2 linked regions of the Kitasatospora sp. NBC_00315 genome follow. The protein of the gene in region 2 interacts with the protein of the main gene of each other region in a pairwise test. Links are inferred from orthologs where the notes say so. Each region holds a gene or a part of one and is shown on either strand. Other genes may lie near its edges.

Region 1 (7,500 bases), 3.4 Mb from region 2 along the record:
CATCCGCGACGTCCGGCCGGCGGTCGACTGCGACGCGAGAGCGCCGAGCGGTAGAGGTACGGGTGCGGGTACGACCGAAGCGTCGGCCCCCGTCCGCACCGGGCCGCACCGGGCCGCACCGGGCCGCACCGGGCCGCACCGGGCCGCACCGGCGGGAGCGGGGCGGCGCCCTCACGTACCGGCCGTTCGCCGCGCCCGGGCGGCACGCACCGCCTGTTCGATGTTCTCCGGCGGGATCCGGACGCCCGAGGCGATCCGTCCGCCCGCCTCCCGGATCGCGTCCGCCGCGGCCTGGGCCCAGAGGTGCTCGATCAGGACGATCAGTGCCACCGTGCCCGGTTCCAGCAGTTCGGCGGCCTCCTGGGCGTCCTCGGGGCCAATCAGGGGCAGTGCCGCCCCGGCGTCCGGCACGACGCCCCGGAGGTGCTCGAAGTCGGCGAGTTCGCCGTAGGTCGCCTCCCCGTCGGCCTTCCGGGTGACCACCAGCGAGTCGATCACCCGGATGTCACCACCCGTGCTCAGCCTGCCGAGGGCCCTGGCCGCCTCGACGGTGATGGTCTCCTGCGGGAACGTCAGGACGAGCAGTTCGGCCGGTCCCATGCCGGACCCCCTTCCGTACGCGGTTCACCGCTCCGTGACGGTGCGTGACGGTCCACGGTTCCGGTGCGGTGATTGCCTGCGGTGATTCCCGTTCCGCGATTCACCTTTTTGTGGATACAAGCACACAAAGGTGTCGAAATGCCGACGCGCCGCACGCGGACGCGGGCCGCGGCGCCGGCTGCGCGCACCGTGGAGTCGGGGGCGACATCCCGCCCCCGTACTTCGACAAGGGAGAGCACAGATGGCCATCGCCGTTGACAAACTGTCCGATCCGGCGGTCCGCGCCCTGGTGGCGGCGATCAACGCCGGCGACCGCGACGCGTTCCGGAACACCCTGGCGCCGGACGCGACGATGTCGGACGACGGGAGCGAGCGCGACGTGGAGGACTGGACCGAGCGGGAGATCTTCGCGTCCCGCGGCCGCATCGACGTCCGCTCCGAGTCCTCCGCGGGCCGGGCGCTGATCGCCGACTACCGCAACGACACCTGGGGCGAGATGCGCACCGCCTGGCGGTTCACCGTCGACGGCGGGAAGATCACCCGGTTCGAGACCGGTCAGGCCTGAGCCGACGGGCCGAGGGGCCCCTGCCGAGCCTGAGAGGCCCCTCGACCCGGGCCCCCGGGCCCGGCCGGGCCCCTCAGCTCGCGGGCAGGCACTCCCGCACCGCTCTGATCAGGGTGCGCGAGCGGATGTCCCCCGTGACACCGGGCTGCATCCCGTTGGTCACGTACCCGAAGCCGATGCCCAGCTGCGGGTCGGCGAAGCCGAGCGAGCCGCCGCGCCCCGGGTGGCCGAAGCTCGCCGGCGAGGCCATCGGCGAGGTCGGGCCGTGCCGGAAGAAGCCCAGACCGAAGGTGGAGTTCACGATCAGTACGCGGTCCGGCCCGCTGACCGCCGGCCCCATCGCCCTGGCCAGCAGGTCCGGGCCGAGCAGCGGGGCGAGCACCTCCCCGGGCGCGCCGCCGTGCCGGTCGGCGGCGCCGATCAGCGCGGCGTAGAAGCGGGCCACCGAGCGGGCCGTGCCGATGCCGCCCGCGCCGGGGATCTCGGCGGCCTGCACGGCCGGGTCGTTGAGATCCACCACCGAGCGGACCGAGGCGAAGGCCCGGGCGGTCAGCGAGCCCCGGTCGCGGTAGGCGTCGACCACCGCCTGCTTGGGACGCACCCGAAGCCCGCTCGGCCCGCTCTGCGCCGCCTCGGGCGCGGGCAGGTCGACCAGTCGGCCCACCCTGGAGGCCGCGCCGGACGGCAGGCCGATCCAGAGGTCCAGGCCGTAGGGCCGGGCGATCTCCTCGGCGAAGTACTGGCCCACGGTGCGCCCGCTGACCCGCCGGATCACCTCGCCCACCAGCCAGCCGAAGGTGTACGGGTGGTAACCGTGCGCGGTGCCCGGCTCCCAGGCCGGCGCCTGGGCGGCGACGGCGGCGGCGGCCGGCTCCCAGGTGAGCACGTCCTCCAGGCGCAGCGGCACGTCCAGCGCGGGCACCCCGGCCTGGTGGGAGAGCAGCTGGTGGACGGGGACGGCGCCCTTGCCGGCCGCGCCGAACTCCGGCCAGTAGGAGGAGGCCGGCGCGTCCAGGTCGAGCAGACCGCGCTGGGCCAGGTGCAGGGCGGTGGCGGCGGTCAGGCCCTTGGTGACCGATCGCAGCACCTGGGCGGTGTCCGCCGTCCAGGGCACGGCGGGCGCCGGACGGCCGCCGACCTCGGGCCGGGCGTCGCCGCCCCAGAGGTCGACCACCTTGCGGCCGCGCACGTACAGCGCGAAGGCCGCGCCGAGCTCGCCGTACTCGCGGAAGTTGCGGGCGAAGGCCTCCCGGACCGGCCCGTAGCCCTCGGCCGTCTCGCCCCAGATCTCCACCACCGCGCGCCGCCTTCCACCGCCGACCCACCCTCGGACATCCGGCGGTCATCGGTGGATCCGATCATCCGACCGCCGCGTCGAACCCTAGCCGGGCCGTGCGGCGGACGCCGACTCGGTACGGTGACGGTCATGAGCGAGCACAGCACGGTTCCGGTCCCGGACCCCGCCGACCCCGCCGACCCCGCCGAAGAACTGCTGGACGTCGTCGACGAGCACGACCGGGTGACCGGACAGGCGAAGCGCGGAGAGGTGTACCGGCTGGGGCTCACCCACCGGTGCGTCTTCATCCTGGTCCGGAACCCGCAGGGGCGGATCTTCGTGCATCGGCGGACGGACACCAAACTGTTCGCGCCGGGGGCGTACGACATGTTCGTGGGCGGTGTGGTCGGCGCCGGCGAGACCTACCGGAGCGCGGCGGTGCGGGAGGCCGAGGAGGAGCTCGGAGTCCGGGGCGTCGAGCCGCGCCGGCTGTTCAAGTTCCTCTTCGAGCAGGGCCCGCTCTCCTGGTGGTGCGACCTGTACGAGGCCGAGTGGGACGGACCGGTCGCCCCACAGGCCGAGGAGGTCGCCTGGCACGACTGGCTGACCGGTGAGGAGCTGGCCGGCCGGCTCGCCGAGTGGGAGTTCGTCCCGGACGGGCGCGACGCCTACCGGCGCTACCTGGAGTCCACCGCGCCCGGGGACGCAGCCGCCGGCTGAACCGGCCGGCCCTGCCAGGACGGCCGCGCAGGGCGGCCTTCGGAGCGACCGGGCGGACCGGCCGGGCGGGCCTCAGCTGCTCGTGGGCCCGTCGCCGTCCCAGTGCGGGTGTTCGCGCACCGCCCAGAGCCGGTCCACCGTCCCGGTGCGCATCCCGCGCCGGGACTCCGGGTCGCGGACGGCCATCCAGACGTGCCCGGCGACCACCAGGCCGACGGCGAGCGCCAGCCAGTCGTGCACGAAGGTCGCGCCGGTGCGCCAGACCAGCGGCGCGAGGTCGGTGAACCACATCAGCAGGCCGGTGCCGATCATCACCAGGGCCGCCCCCGCGATCCAGGCCGCGTACAGCTTCTGCCCGGCGTTGAACTTCCCGGCCGGTCGACGCGGCACGCGGTGCAGCACGGCCGAGACCCACTGCCGGTCGTACGGGGCGAACCGGCCGAGTCGGGAGAGGTCGGCGCGCAGCGCGCGCGAGCCGAGACCCAGCAGCAGCGGGAGCGGGAGCAGCACCCCGGCCCACTCGTGCACGGTGACCACCAACCGGCGCCGGCCGACGAGTTGGGCGAGCGCGGGCACGTACAGACAGGCGGCCGTCGCGATGCAGATGAGCATCAGGGCGGCGGTGCCGCGGTGCACCCGGCGTTCGGCGCGGGCGAAGCGGGCCCGCCGGTCAGTCGGTCGGGGCATCGTCGCGCCCGTTGGACTGTCCGACCCAGGCGTCGACGTCATAGCCGTAGTGCTCCCAGTAGCCGGGTTGGACGGTGGAGGTCAGGGTGATGCCGGAGAGCCACTTCGCCGACTTGTAGAAGTACATCGGCGCGACGTACAGGCGGACCGGCCCGCCGTGCTCGTGCGTGACCGGGGCGTCCTGCATCCGCAGCGCGACCAGCACGTCGTCGCGACGGGCCTGTTCCAGGGTGAGGCTCTCGGTGTAGCTGCCGTCGAAGCAGCTGAAGCGCACGGCGGTGGCGTCGGGCCGCACACCGGCGGCGTCCAACAGCTGCGACAGCCGGACGCCTTCGAACGGGGTGCCCGGCACCCGCCAGCCGGTGACGCACTGGACGTCGTGCACGATTCGGGTCTGCGGCATCGCCTGGAGATCGGCCAGGCGGTGCGTGGCCGGCCGGTCGACCAGGCCGTCCACGGTGAGGGTGTAGTCCTCGGCCGTGCGGGTGGGCACCGAACCGACCACCGAGTAGTAGCGGAACCCGCCACCCGGCAGCAGGCCGGTCAGTCCGGTCGGGTCCTTCTCGCTGACCTTGGACACCACCGCGTCGGCGGCGCGCTGAAGGTAGGGGCCGGCGGCGACGCCCGCGACGCCCAGGCCGAGCATGCCGAGGATGACGCGGCGGCCTACGGGGGTACCGCGCTCGGCGGGGCTTTCGTTCACTCCTCCATTCGAGCAGGTCGGACGGCCCGGAGCCAGGGCCCGGCGGGAGACGTCAGGGTTTCGTCATCTCCGCCGGCCCGCCGGCCCGCCGGCCGCCGGTCTGTCCCGTGGTGCGAGGGGCCGGCACCGGACCGGACGGGCGTGCGACCGGACGGGCACGAGACGCGACAGGGCCCGGCGCGGGCCGGCCCTGGCAGGCGCACCCGGGCCGGCCGGGCGGCCGGATAGGGTGACGCCATGGCTTCCCGTACACCGCCGGCGGCGTCCCGGGCCGGCTCCGCGACCGCCGCGACCGCCACTGCCGCCGCGGACCGGCCCCGGCGGCGGCTCAGTGTGGACGAACGGCGCGAACAGCTGATCGCCGTAGCCCTGGAGCAGTTCAGCCTCCGCCCGCCGGAGGAGGTGTCGATCGACGACATCGCCGCGGCCGCCGGGGCCTCCCGCCCGCTGGTGTACCACTACTTCCCCGGCAAGCAGGCCCTGTACGAGGAGTCCCTGCGCCGGGCCGGGCAGGAGCTGGCTGGACGCTTCGAGGAACCCGCCCGCGGTCCGCTCTCGGAGCGGCTGCTGCGCGTGATGGGCCGCTACCTGGACTTCGTGGACAGTCACGGCCCCGGCTTCTCGGCCCTGCTGCGCGGCGGCTCGGTCGCGGCGAGTCCGGGGACCAACGCCGTGATCGACCAGGTGCGGCTGGCGGCCCACGACCAGATCCTGCTGCACCTGGCGCTGCCCGCGCCCAGCGCGGCCGTCCGGCTGGCGGTACGGGCGTGGATCGCCACCGTGGAGATCACCTCACTGGAGTGGCTGGCCGAACGCTCGGTACCGCGTGAGGAGTTGCAGCTGCAGCTGGTGCAGGGGTTCATCGCCTCGCTGGTGCTGACCGTCGCCCGGGAGCCGGCGCTGGCCGGCGACCTCGCCGGGTACTTCGCCGACGAGCGGCCGGACGGGCCGGCCGGGCAGCTGGTGAGCCGGCTGGCCGACCTGTTCGCCCGGCCGGACCTCGCCGAGGCCGTCGCCCGGCTCGCCGCGCAGCCGCCGGCCTGAGCCCCCGGCGCCCCGGCCCCGGTGGCCCGGCCCCGGTAAGCCCTTGGTCACCTCCGGTGGTGCGTCCGTCCCGACCGGCCCGGTCACAGCGGTCACCCCGGTCACGGCGGGCACGACCGGTCACGGCGGGGAGGACCGGGACGGGTGGGGCGGCCGGGCCGGTCAGCACCCCGCCCGAGCCTGTTCGGCTTCAGCTGGGCGGGCGGTGTCTGATAGAAATTGAGCGCATCTCAGACGATCACCGAACGCAGTAGAGCGGGGGGCTCGCCACCATGACCCAGGACGGCTACACCGACGGGGAGGTGGCTCCGTTCGCGGCCGCCGAGCAGGCCTCCGCGACGCTCGGCGCCCTTGCCGAAGCCCTGCTCGACGGGCGCACCACCCGCTACCCAAGCGCTTCGCTGACCGTCCTGCTCGGCGCCGCGCACCCGGCCGCCGAGTCCCTGTTCGGGATCGGCCTCGCCGAGCACGGTCCGGCGCACCAGGCGGTCGGCCACCTCGGCACGGTGGTCGCGGCCGGTACGGCCCGCGCCCGTGCGGCCTCGACCGGCGCCCCGGCGGGCGCGGCGGCCGCCGCGGCGCTGCTCGCGCGGTTCGGCGGCGGCGCGGTCCGCGGCGCGACCCCGGACGCCGGCGCCCCCACGGCCGAGCTCCTCGGGCTGCCGGTGACCGGCGAGGTCGCGGATCCGAAGCTTCGGCCGCCCTTCACCGCCCCGCTGGCCGACCTCGCGAACGGTCAGCAGACCCGCCGGCCCGCTCCCCTGGCGCCGGGCGCCGGCGCCGAACTGCGCCTGGTCGTCCCGCCGGTCTTCCACCCGCTCACCGCCCCGGACGCCGGGACGGACCTGGCCGTGCACCTGGCCGAGGTCGCCGAGGAGCTGTTCAGCGGCACCGGAGCGGCACCGCGCCGGGATCTGGCCGTGGCCGGCGCGAGCCTCGCGGACCTGTTCGCCGCCTCCGGAGTGGCGTACGCCGGCCTGTCGGCGCTGACCCTGGACGGCCGCCCGACCGACGCCGCCCTGGTGGTCTCGCTCGCGCGGAACCAGAGCCCCGTCCAGGTGCTCGCCACCGACACCGCCGGCGCCCGCCCGCACGCCGAGGTGTGGACGGTGCTGCTTCCCTCGGGACCGGCCGTGGTGCTGGTCGAGGGCCGCACCGTACCCGTACCCGCCCGGCTGACCGGCGACGGCGCCGCCCGCTGGGTGGTGCTGTCGGTGGCACAGGCCATGGTGCCGCTGCCCGACAGCGCTTCGGTGCTGTGCGTGCAGCTGACCACCGCGCACGCGCAGGACTGGGAGCTGTACACCGGGGCGTTCGCCGAGCTGCTGAAGAGCATCCAGTTCGCCTGGGACGGCGTGGACGGCCGGACGCTCGCCCCTCTCCCGGCGCAGGCCACCGCCCCGGTCACCGCACCCGCCCCGGTCGCGCCGGTCGAACCCGCCGCCGCGCCCGTTCCCCCGGCCGCGCCCGCCGAACCCGAGGGCACGCCGGTCCGGATCCCGCCCGCCGACTTCAACCCCTTCGCCCCGCAGCCGGAGATCCCGGCGCAGGCCGCCGCCGAGCCCGCCCCGGAGGAGGAGACGAGGAAGGGCACGCCGGTCCGGATCCCGCCCGCCGACTTCAACCCCTTCGCCCCGCAGCCCGCCAGGGCCGCCGCGGCACCGGCCGCCGAGGGCGAGGACGAGGAGCCGCTCAAGGGCACCCCCGTGCGCGTCCCGCCGCCGGACTTCAACCCCTTCGCCCCGCCGAGCAGCCCGCCCGCCGCCCCGCCGGCAGCGCCGGCCGCGCCCGCCGCACCGGCGGCCCGCACCAGCGACCCCTTCGGCACCGTGACGGCGGCGGATCAGCAGACCGACCCGTTCGGCACCACGCTGCCGTCGGCCGCGCCGACGCCGGTGGCCGCAC
Region 2 (7,496 bases):
CGTTGACCGCGTCGAAGGTGGTCGCGGTGCCGAAGTCGACCACGATGCACGGACCGCCGTAGAGGTGGTTGGCGGCCAGCGCGTTGACGATCCGGTCGGCGCCGACCTCCTTGGGGTTGTCCATCAGGACGTGCACCCCCGTCTTCACACCGGGCTCCACGATCACCGCGGGGACGTCGCCGTAGTAGCGGCGGGTCACGTCACGGAGCTCGTGGAGCACGGCGGGGACGGAGGAGCAGATCGCCAGACCCTCCACCTTGGCCTCCGACACCGCGGTGTGCGACCCCATCAGCCCCTGCATCAGCACCGCCAGTTCGTCCGCCGTGCGGCGCGGATCGGTCGAGATCCGCCAGTGCTCGACGATGTCCTCGCCGTCGAACAGGCCGAGTGTGGTCTGGGTGTTGCCGACGTCGATGGTGAGGAGCATGAGGTCCCGTAACGGCTAGAAGGGGTCTGGGACGGGGGATTACGGACGCAGGTCCAGGCCGATGTCGAGGATCGGCGAGGAGTGCGTCAGGGCGCCCACGGCCAGGTAGTCGACACCAGTCTCCGCGACCTCGCGCGCGGTGGCCAGGGTGAGTCCGCCGGAGGCCTCCAGCCTGGCGCGGCCGGCTACCAGGGCGACGGCCTCCTTCAGCTGCGGGACGCTGAAGTTGTCCAGCAGGATCAGGTCGGCGCCGGCCTCCAGCACCGGCGGGATCTGCTCCAGGGTGTCCACCTCGACCTCGACCGGCAGCTCCGGGTACGCGGCCCGCACGGCCCGGAACGCCTCGGCCACGCCGCCGGCGGCGACCACGTGGTTGTCCTTCACCAGCGCCGCGTCCGACAGCGCCATCCGGTGGTTGGCGCCGCCGCCGCAGCGCACCGCGTACTTCTGCAGCGCGCGCAGGCCCGGGTGGGTCTTGCGGGTGTCCCGCACGACCGCGCCGGTGCCCTCCAGGGCGTCGGCCCAGGCGCGGGTGGCGGTGGCGATGCCGGAGAGGTGGCAGAGCAGGTTGAGGGCGCTGCGCTCGGCGGTGAGCAGGTCGCGGGTGCGGCTCCGGACCGAGAGCAGCAGCTGCCCGGCCTCGACCCGGTCGCCGTCCTGGACGTGCCGCTCGACCTCGAACTCCTCCTCGCAGACCAGCGAGACCACGGCCTCGGCGATCCGCAGGCCGCTGACCACGCCGGCCTCGCGGGCGGTGAAGTCGGCGGTGGCGACGGCGTCGGCGGGCACGGTCGCCACCGAGGTGACGTCCTCGCCGCCGGCCAGGTCCTCGGCCAGCGCCAGCGTCGCGACGTCCTCGACCTCGACCGGGTCCAGGCCGGCCTCCTCCAGCAGCTCGGCGAGCTGCGGGTCCAGGCCGGTCTCGTAGCCGTCGCCGTCCCCGCAGGCGCAGCCGTCTCCGCAGCCGCCGCTCGCGTCGGCCAGCGGGAGTTCCTCGTGGGTGTGGGACATGACTTACCGCTCCTCGGGAGTACTGACGGGGGTGCCGCTCGCGGTGGCGAGGGTGGTGACCAGGTGGCGCCGCCACCGCGCGTCGTCCCGCTCGGGGAAGTCCTCGCGCCAGTGGCAGCCGCGGGTCTCCTCGCGCTGGGCGGCCGCCGCGACCATGGCGGAGGCGACCAGGTGGAGGTTGGCGGCCTCCCAGGTCTCCACCCGGGGGTCGGCCGGCTTCTCGTCGGCCAGCTGCGCGTACGCCTGCTCGCCGAGCGAGGCGAGGCCGGCGGCGGTCGCCGCCATGCTGGCGGCCGAGCGCAGTACGCCCGCGCCGGACGACATCAGCCGCTGGATCTCGGCCCGCGCCTCCGGCGCCGGCAGCGGCACGGCGCGCGCCGTCCGGGCGGCCGCGACGTCCACCGAGCGCTCCGGCAGCTCGCCGGCGGCGTGCCGGGCGGTGAGGTCGGCGGCGATCCGCTCGGCGAAGACCAGGCCCTCCAGCAGCGAGTTGGAGGCGAGCCGGTTGGCGCCGTGCACGCCGGTGCAGGCCACCTCGCCGCAGGCGTACAGGCCCGGCACGGTGGTGCGGCCGAGCAGGTCGGTGCGGACGCCGCCGGAGGCGTGGTGCGCGGCCGGGGCGACCGGGATCAGCTCGGTCACCGGGTCGATGCCGTGCGAGCGACAGGACGCCAGGATGGTCGGGAAGCGCTCCTCCCACATCGAGGCGCCGAAGTGCCGCCCGTCCAGGTACATGTGCTCGGCGCCCTTGAGCTGCATCTGCCGGGTGATCGCCTTGGCGACGATGTCGCGCGGGGCGAGTTCGTTCAGCTCGTGCCGGCCGACCATGAAGCGGTGCTCGTCGGCGTCGACCAGGTACGCGCCCTCGCCGCGGACCGCCTCCGAGACCAGCGGCTGCTGGCCCTGGGCCTCCGGGCCCAGCCAGAGCACGGTCGGGTGGAACTGGACGAACTCCAGGTCGGTGGCCTCGGCACCGGCGCGCAGCGCCAGCGCGACGCCGTCGCCGGTGGAGACCGCCGGGTTGGTGGAGGCCGAGAAGACCTGGCCCATGCCGCCGGTGGCGAGCACCACGGCGCGGGCCCGGATGGCGCCCACGCCGTCGCGCTGGCCCTCGCCCATCACGTGCAGGGTCAGGCCGGCCGCGTGGCCGTCCGGGTCGGTCAGCAGGTCCAGCACCAGGGCGTGCTCGATCAGCTCCAGGCCGGGGTCGCTGCGCACGGCCGAGACCAGGGCGCGCGATATCTCGGCCCCGGTGGCGTCGCCGCCGGCGTGTGCGATCCGGCGCCGGTGGTGGCCGCCCTCGCGGGTGAGCAGGATCTCGCCGTCGGTGTCCAGGTCGAAGGCGGCGCCGGTGGCGATCAGGTGCCGGACGGCCTCGGGGCCCTCGGTCACCAGCGTGCGGACGGCCTCCTCGTCGCAGAGGCCGGCGCCGGCCACCAGGGTGTCGTCCAGGTGCTGCTCGGGGGTGTCCCCCTCGCCCAGGGCGGCGGCGATGCCGCCCTGGGCCCAGCGGGTGGAGCCGTCGTCCAGCATCGCCTTGGTGACCACCATGGCGCGCAGGCCGGCCTTGCGGACGTTGAGGGCGACGGTGAGTCCGGCAACGCCCGAGCCGACCACCACGACGTCGGTGGTGGTCGTCCAGCCGGGGGCGGGGGCGGTGAGGCGATGTGAGGGTGACATGGCGTTCAAGGGCTCCTTCAGCGACCGGCCGTGGGGGCGGCGGTGTCCGGGTTACCGTACGCCCGATCGCCGCGGAGCAGCCCGCTGCCCTCGGGGGCCTCGGCGGCGTCCGTGCCGTAACCGGTGACCCGGTTGTCGGCGTCGACGAAGACCACGCTGGGCACGTAGCCCTTGGCCTCGGCGCTGTCCATCTGCCCGTAGGCGATCAGGATCACCAGGTCGCCGGGGTGGACGAGCCGGGCGGCGGCGCCGTTGATGCCGATGACGCCCGAGCCGCGCGGGCCCGCGATGGTGTAGGTCTCCAGGCGGGCGCCGTTGTTGATGTCGACGATGTGGACCAGCTCCCCGGGGAGCAGGTCGGCCGCGTCCAGAAGGTCCTCGTCCACCGTCACCGAGCCGACGTAGTGCAGGTCGGCCTGGGTGACGGTGGCCCGGTGGATCTTGGACTTGAGCATGGTGCGGAGCATTCGGGTCACGCCTCCAGGGGGTGTCCCCGGCCGCCGGGCCGGGGGAGAGTGCATGCCATCACTACGGCTGTGGGTGGGGGTCGTCCCGGCCGGACGGCGCCGGTCCGGGTCGTTTCCGACCGTGTTTAGCGGACGATGATGCGGACGTTGTCGATCAGGCGGGTGGGGCCCACCTTCGCGGCCACCGCCAGCACCGCCTCGCCCTGGAAGTCGTCCGCCGCTTCGGTGAAGTCGTCGGGGTCGATCAGGGCGAGGTAGTCAAGGGTGACACCCTCGGCGCCGTCGAGAACGGCCGAGGCCGCCTCGCGGACCGCCTCGGGCCCCCGCGCCGCCGCGTCGCGGCCGGCGAACAGGGCCCGGGAGAGCACGAGCGCCTGCTCGCGCTCGGGCTCGGAGAGGAAGCGGTTGCGGGAGGAGCGGGCCATGCCGTCCTCCTCGCGGACGGTCGGCACGCCGATCACCTCGACGTCGAAGTCCAGGTCGGCCACCATCCGCTGGACGATCGCCAGCTGCTGCGCGTCCTTCTCCCCGAAGAACGCGAAGTCCGGGTCGGTGATGTGCAGCAGCTTCGCCACCACGGTCAGCATCCCGTCGAAGTGGCCCGGGCGGGTGGCACCCTCGAAGCGCTCGCCCATCGGGCCGGCCGACAGCCGCACCTGCGGCTCGCCGTTCGGGTAGACCTCCTCGACCAGCGGCGCGAACACGACGTCCGCGCCGTGCTCCTCGGCCAGGCGGACGTCGGCGGCGAGCGTGCGCGGGTAGCGCTCCAGATCCTCGCCGGCGCCGAACTGCAGCGGGTTCACGAAGACCGTCACGGCCACCCGGCCGTCCGCCCCGACCTGCTTGCGGGCGGCCCGGATCAGCGCGGCGTGGCCCTCGTGCAGGGCGCCCATGGTCATCACGACCGCGTTGTCCACCGGCTCCTCGTCCGGCCAGAAGGCGGGCTCGAAGTCGGCGACGGTGTGGGTGAGCGCGACCTTGCGCACCTTCGTCGCCCTGAGCGGCTGCCCGCCGCGCTGGTTCTTGCCCGCCATCAGTTGCTCTCCTCGTTGAGTACGTCCAGCAGCGCCGCCGCCGACTCTTCCTTGAGCGATCCGCCCCGGACCGCCCGCTGCGCCGTGGCCCGGGCCATCGCGCGGTACGCCTGATCGATGTCGGGGGACACCGTACGCAACTGCGCCAGGTGACGGCGCAGCGTACCGGCGTCGCCCCGGGCCACCGGGCCGGTCAGGGCCGCGTCGCCGGCCCGCAGACTGTTGTCCAGGGCGGCGCCGAGCAGCGGGCCGAGCAGCCGGCCCGGTTCGGCGACCCCGGCGGTCCGCAGCAGCTCGACGGCCTGCGCGACCAGGGTGACCAGGTGGTTCGCGCCGTGCGCGAGGGCCGTGTGGTAGAGCGGGCGGACGCCCTCGGGCACCCACTCGGGCTCGCCGCCCATCTCCACCACCAGGGCCTCGGCGACCGGGCGCAGCTCCTCCGGGGCGGTGACGCCGAAGGGGCAGCCGGCCAGCCGGGCCAGGTCGACCGGGGTGCCGGTGAAGGTCATCGCGGGGTGCAGTGCCAGCGGCAGCGCGCCGGCCCGGGTGGCGGGATCGAGGATCGCCACCCCGTGCGCCCCGGAGGTGTGCACCAGCAGCTGCCCCGGGCGGACGGCGCCGGTCGCGGCCAGGCCCGCGACGAGGTCGGCCAGTGCGTCGTCCGGGACGGTCAGCAGCACGAGGTCGGCGGCGGCCAGCACCTGCGGCGGGGTCACCAGGCGCACGCCGGGCAGCTGGGCCTCGGCGCGCCGGCGCGACACGGCGGAGACGCCGGAGGCGGCGACCACCGTGTGGCCGGCCAGTTGCAGGGCGGCGCCCAGCGCGGGCCCGACCCGGCCGGTGCCGACCACGCCGACGGCCAGGCGGGCGGGGCGCTGCCCGGGGTCGGCGGGGGAGCCGAAGGGGTCGGGGAATCGAGACGATGCGGACGTGCTCACGGCTCGGTGTTCGTCCTTACTCTCCGTTCCGGTCCCCTGCGGGTACCGGACGTGGGGGTCAGTCTACGGCGACCGGCGGCCCCCGGGGGAGGTCAGTCGCCGGCGCCGGCCCGGACCAGCCCGGCCTCGTACGCGAGGACGACGGCCTGGACGCGGTCGCGCAGGCCCAGCTTGGCGAGGATGCGGCCGACGTGGGTCTTCACGGTGGCCTCGGAGAGCACCAGGCGGGCGGCGATCTCACTGTTGGACAGGCCCTGGGCGACCAGCAGGAACACCTCGCGCTCGCGTTCGGTCAGCGGGGCGAGGGTCGCGGCGCCGGGGGCGGCGCCCGGGGTGGGCAGCACCTCGGCGAAGCGGTCGATCATGCGGCGGGTGGTGGTCGGGGCGACCACCGCGTCGCCGGCGTGCACGGCCCGGATGGCGGCGACCAGTTCGGTCGGCGGGACGTCCTTCAGCAGGAACCCGCTGGCCCCGGCCTTGAGGGCGGCGAAGGCGTACTCGTCCAGGTCGAAGGTGGTCAGGATGAGGACGTGCGGCGCGCCGGGCACCGGGACCCCGTCGGCGGACAGGCAGATCTGCCGGGTCGCCTGCACGCCGTCCAGCCGGGGCATCCGGACGTCCATCAGGATCACGTCGACCTCGGCGTGCCGCAGCACCTCCAGGGCCTGGGCGCCGTCCCCCGCCTCGGCGGCGATCTCGATGTCACCCTGCGACTGCAGGATCATCCGGAAGCCGGTGCGCAGCAGCTCCTGGTCGTCGACGAGCATCACGCGGATGGTCATGGGTCTCCCTGTTGCTGGACGCCGCCGCGCCGAGGGTCCGACGGTCGATCGGGCTGTGATGGAACGCTACTTGAGGGCCGTGAGGGGCAGGACCGCCCGGATCCGGAAGCCGCCGCCCGGCCGTGGCCCGACGTCGAGGCTGCCGCTGACCATGCCGACCCGCTCCCGCATGCCGATCAGACCGTGCCCGAGGCCGTCCGTCCCACCGGTGGTGAGCTGTTCCTCGGTGGTGCCGCGTCCGTCGTCCTCGATCAGGACGGCCAGCTCGCGGTCGCCGAAGTCGACCGCGACCCTGGCCCGGGCGTCGGGGCCGCCGTGCTTGCGGACGTTGGTCAGCGCCTCCTGGACGATCCGGTAGACCGTCAGCTCGACGCCCCGGGGCAGGTCGCGGGCGTCGCCGGAGGCCGAGAAGTCGACCGGCAGGCCCGCGGTGCGGACCTGCTCCAGCAGATCCGGCAACTCCTCCACGCCCGGCTGCGGCACGTACTCGTCGGCGGTGTCGGCGGTCCGCAGCACCCCGAGCAGGCGACGCATCTCCACCAGCGCCTGACGGCCGGTGGAGGCGATGGTGCCGAGCGCCTCCTTCGCCTGCTGGGGCGAGTTGTCCAGGACGTACGCGGCGCCGTCGGCCTGGACGATCATCACCGACACGTTGTGCGCCACCACGTCGTGCAGCTCGCGGGCGATCCGGGCCCGCTCGGCGGCCACCGCGACCTTCGCCTGCGCGTCCCGCTCGCGCTCCAGCCGCGCGGCGCGGTCCTCCAGCTCGACCAGGTACGCCCGGCGGACCCGGGTGAGCCGGCCCCACGCCCAGCAGAGCACGAACGGGGTGGACATCAGCACGGCCAGCAACAGGCCCTGCAGCACGCTGTGCTGCGGCCCGGCCGGTTGGCCCTGGTCGTCCGCGGTGCCGGTCGGGAAGCGCCAGAGGGTGAGCGGGCCGGCCGCCAGCCCGGCGGTGAGCGCCAGGCGCGACGCCCACGTGGAGCCGAAGGCGGCGCCGGTGTACGCGAACACCAGGTAGCCGATGCTGGACGCCGCCGGGTCGACGCTCAGCGCCACCTGGCCGAGGCCGAGGACGACGGCCAGCGCGAGGGTGAGGTCCGGATTGCGCCGGCGGAACACCATCAGCAGGGGGACGGCCACCGCCAGCAGGT

The links. Proteins that work in one complex are often made in the same cells at the same time.
Region 1: the proteins of panC (region 2) and OG823_RS05770 interact in binary tests that used the Escherichia coli proteins (3 or more experiments, as listed by UniProt). The link is inferred for Kitasatospora sp. NBC_00315 from one-to-one orthologs.

What each region holds. Positions count from the first base shown.
Region 1 is NZ_CP108025.1:1,374,657-1,382,156, forward strand. What follows is about bases 1,387-4,376. They hold OG823_RS05770 (NUDIX hydrolase), read left to right. Parts: upstream 1,387-2,591; coding sequence 2,592-3,161; downstream 3,162-4,376. Other genes in these bases: OG823_RS05765 (serine hydrolase domain-containing protein), read right to left, coding at 1,387-2,462; OG823_RS05775 (cytochrome b/b6 domain-containing protein), read right to left, coding at 3,234-3,848; OG823_RS05780 (molybdopterin-dependent oxidoreductase), read right to left, coding at 3,832-4,376. In the rest of the region: OG823_RS05755 (DUF6325 family protein), read right to left, coding at 172-600; OG823_RS05760 (nuclear transport factor 2 family protein), read left to right, coding at 842-1,165; more of OG823_RS05765, read right to left, coding at 1,239-1,386; more of OG823_RS05780, read right to left, coding at 4,377-4,494; OG823_RS05785 (TetR/AcrR family transcriptional regulator), read left to right, coding at 4,789-5,595; OG823_RS05790 (hypothetical protein), read left to right, coding at 5,868-7,500.
Region 2 is NZ_CP108025.1:4,766,110-4,773,605, forward strand. Bases 2,666-5,651 are described here. They hold panC (pantoate--beta-alanine ligase), read right to left. Parts: upstream 4,620-5,651; coding sequence 3,711-4,619; downstream 2,666-3,710. Other genes in these bases: OG823_RS19600 (L-aspartate oxidase), read right to left, coding at 2,666-3,118; panD (aspartate 1-decarboxylase), read right to left, coding at 3,136-3,585; OG823_RS19615 (Rossmann-like and DUF2520 domain-containing protein), read right to left, coding at 4,619-5,557; OG823_RS19620 (response regulator), read right to left, coding at 5,650-5,651. Also shown: OG823_RS19590 (type III pantothenate kinase), read right to left, coding at 1-427; nadC (carboxylating nicotinate-nucleotide diphosphorylase), read right to left, coding at 467-1,438; more of OG823_RS19600, read right to left, coding at 1,442-2,665; more of OG823_RS19620, read right to left, coding at 5,652-6,339; OG823_RS19625 (sensor histidine kinase), read right to left, coding at 6,406-7,496. UniProt on the Escherichia coli protein: Catalyzes the condensation of pantoate with beta-alanine in an ATP-dependent reaction via a pantoyl-adenylate intermediate.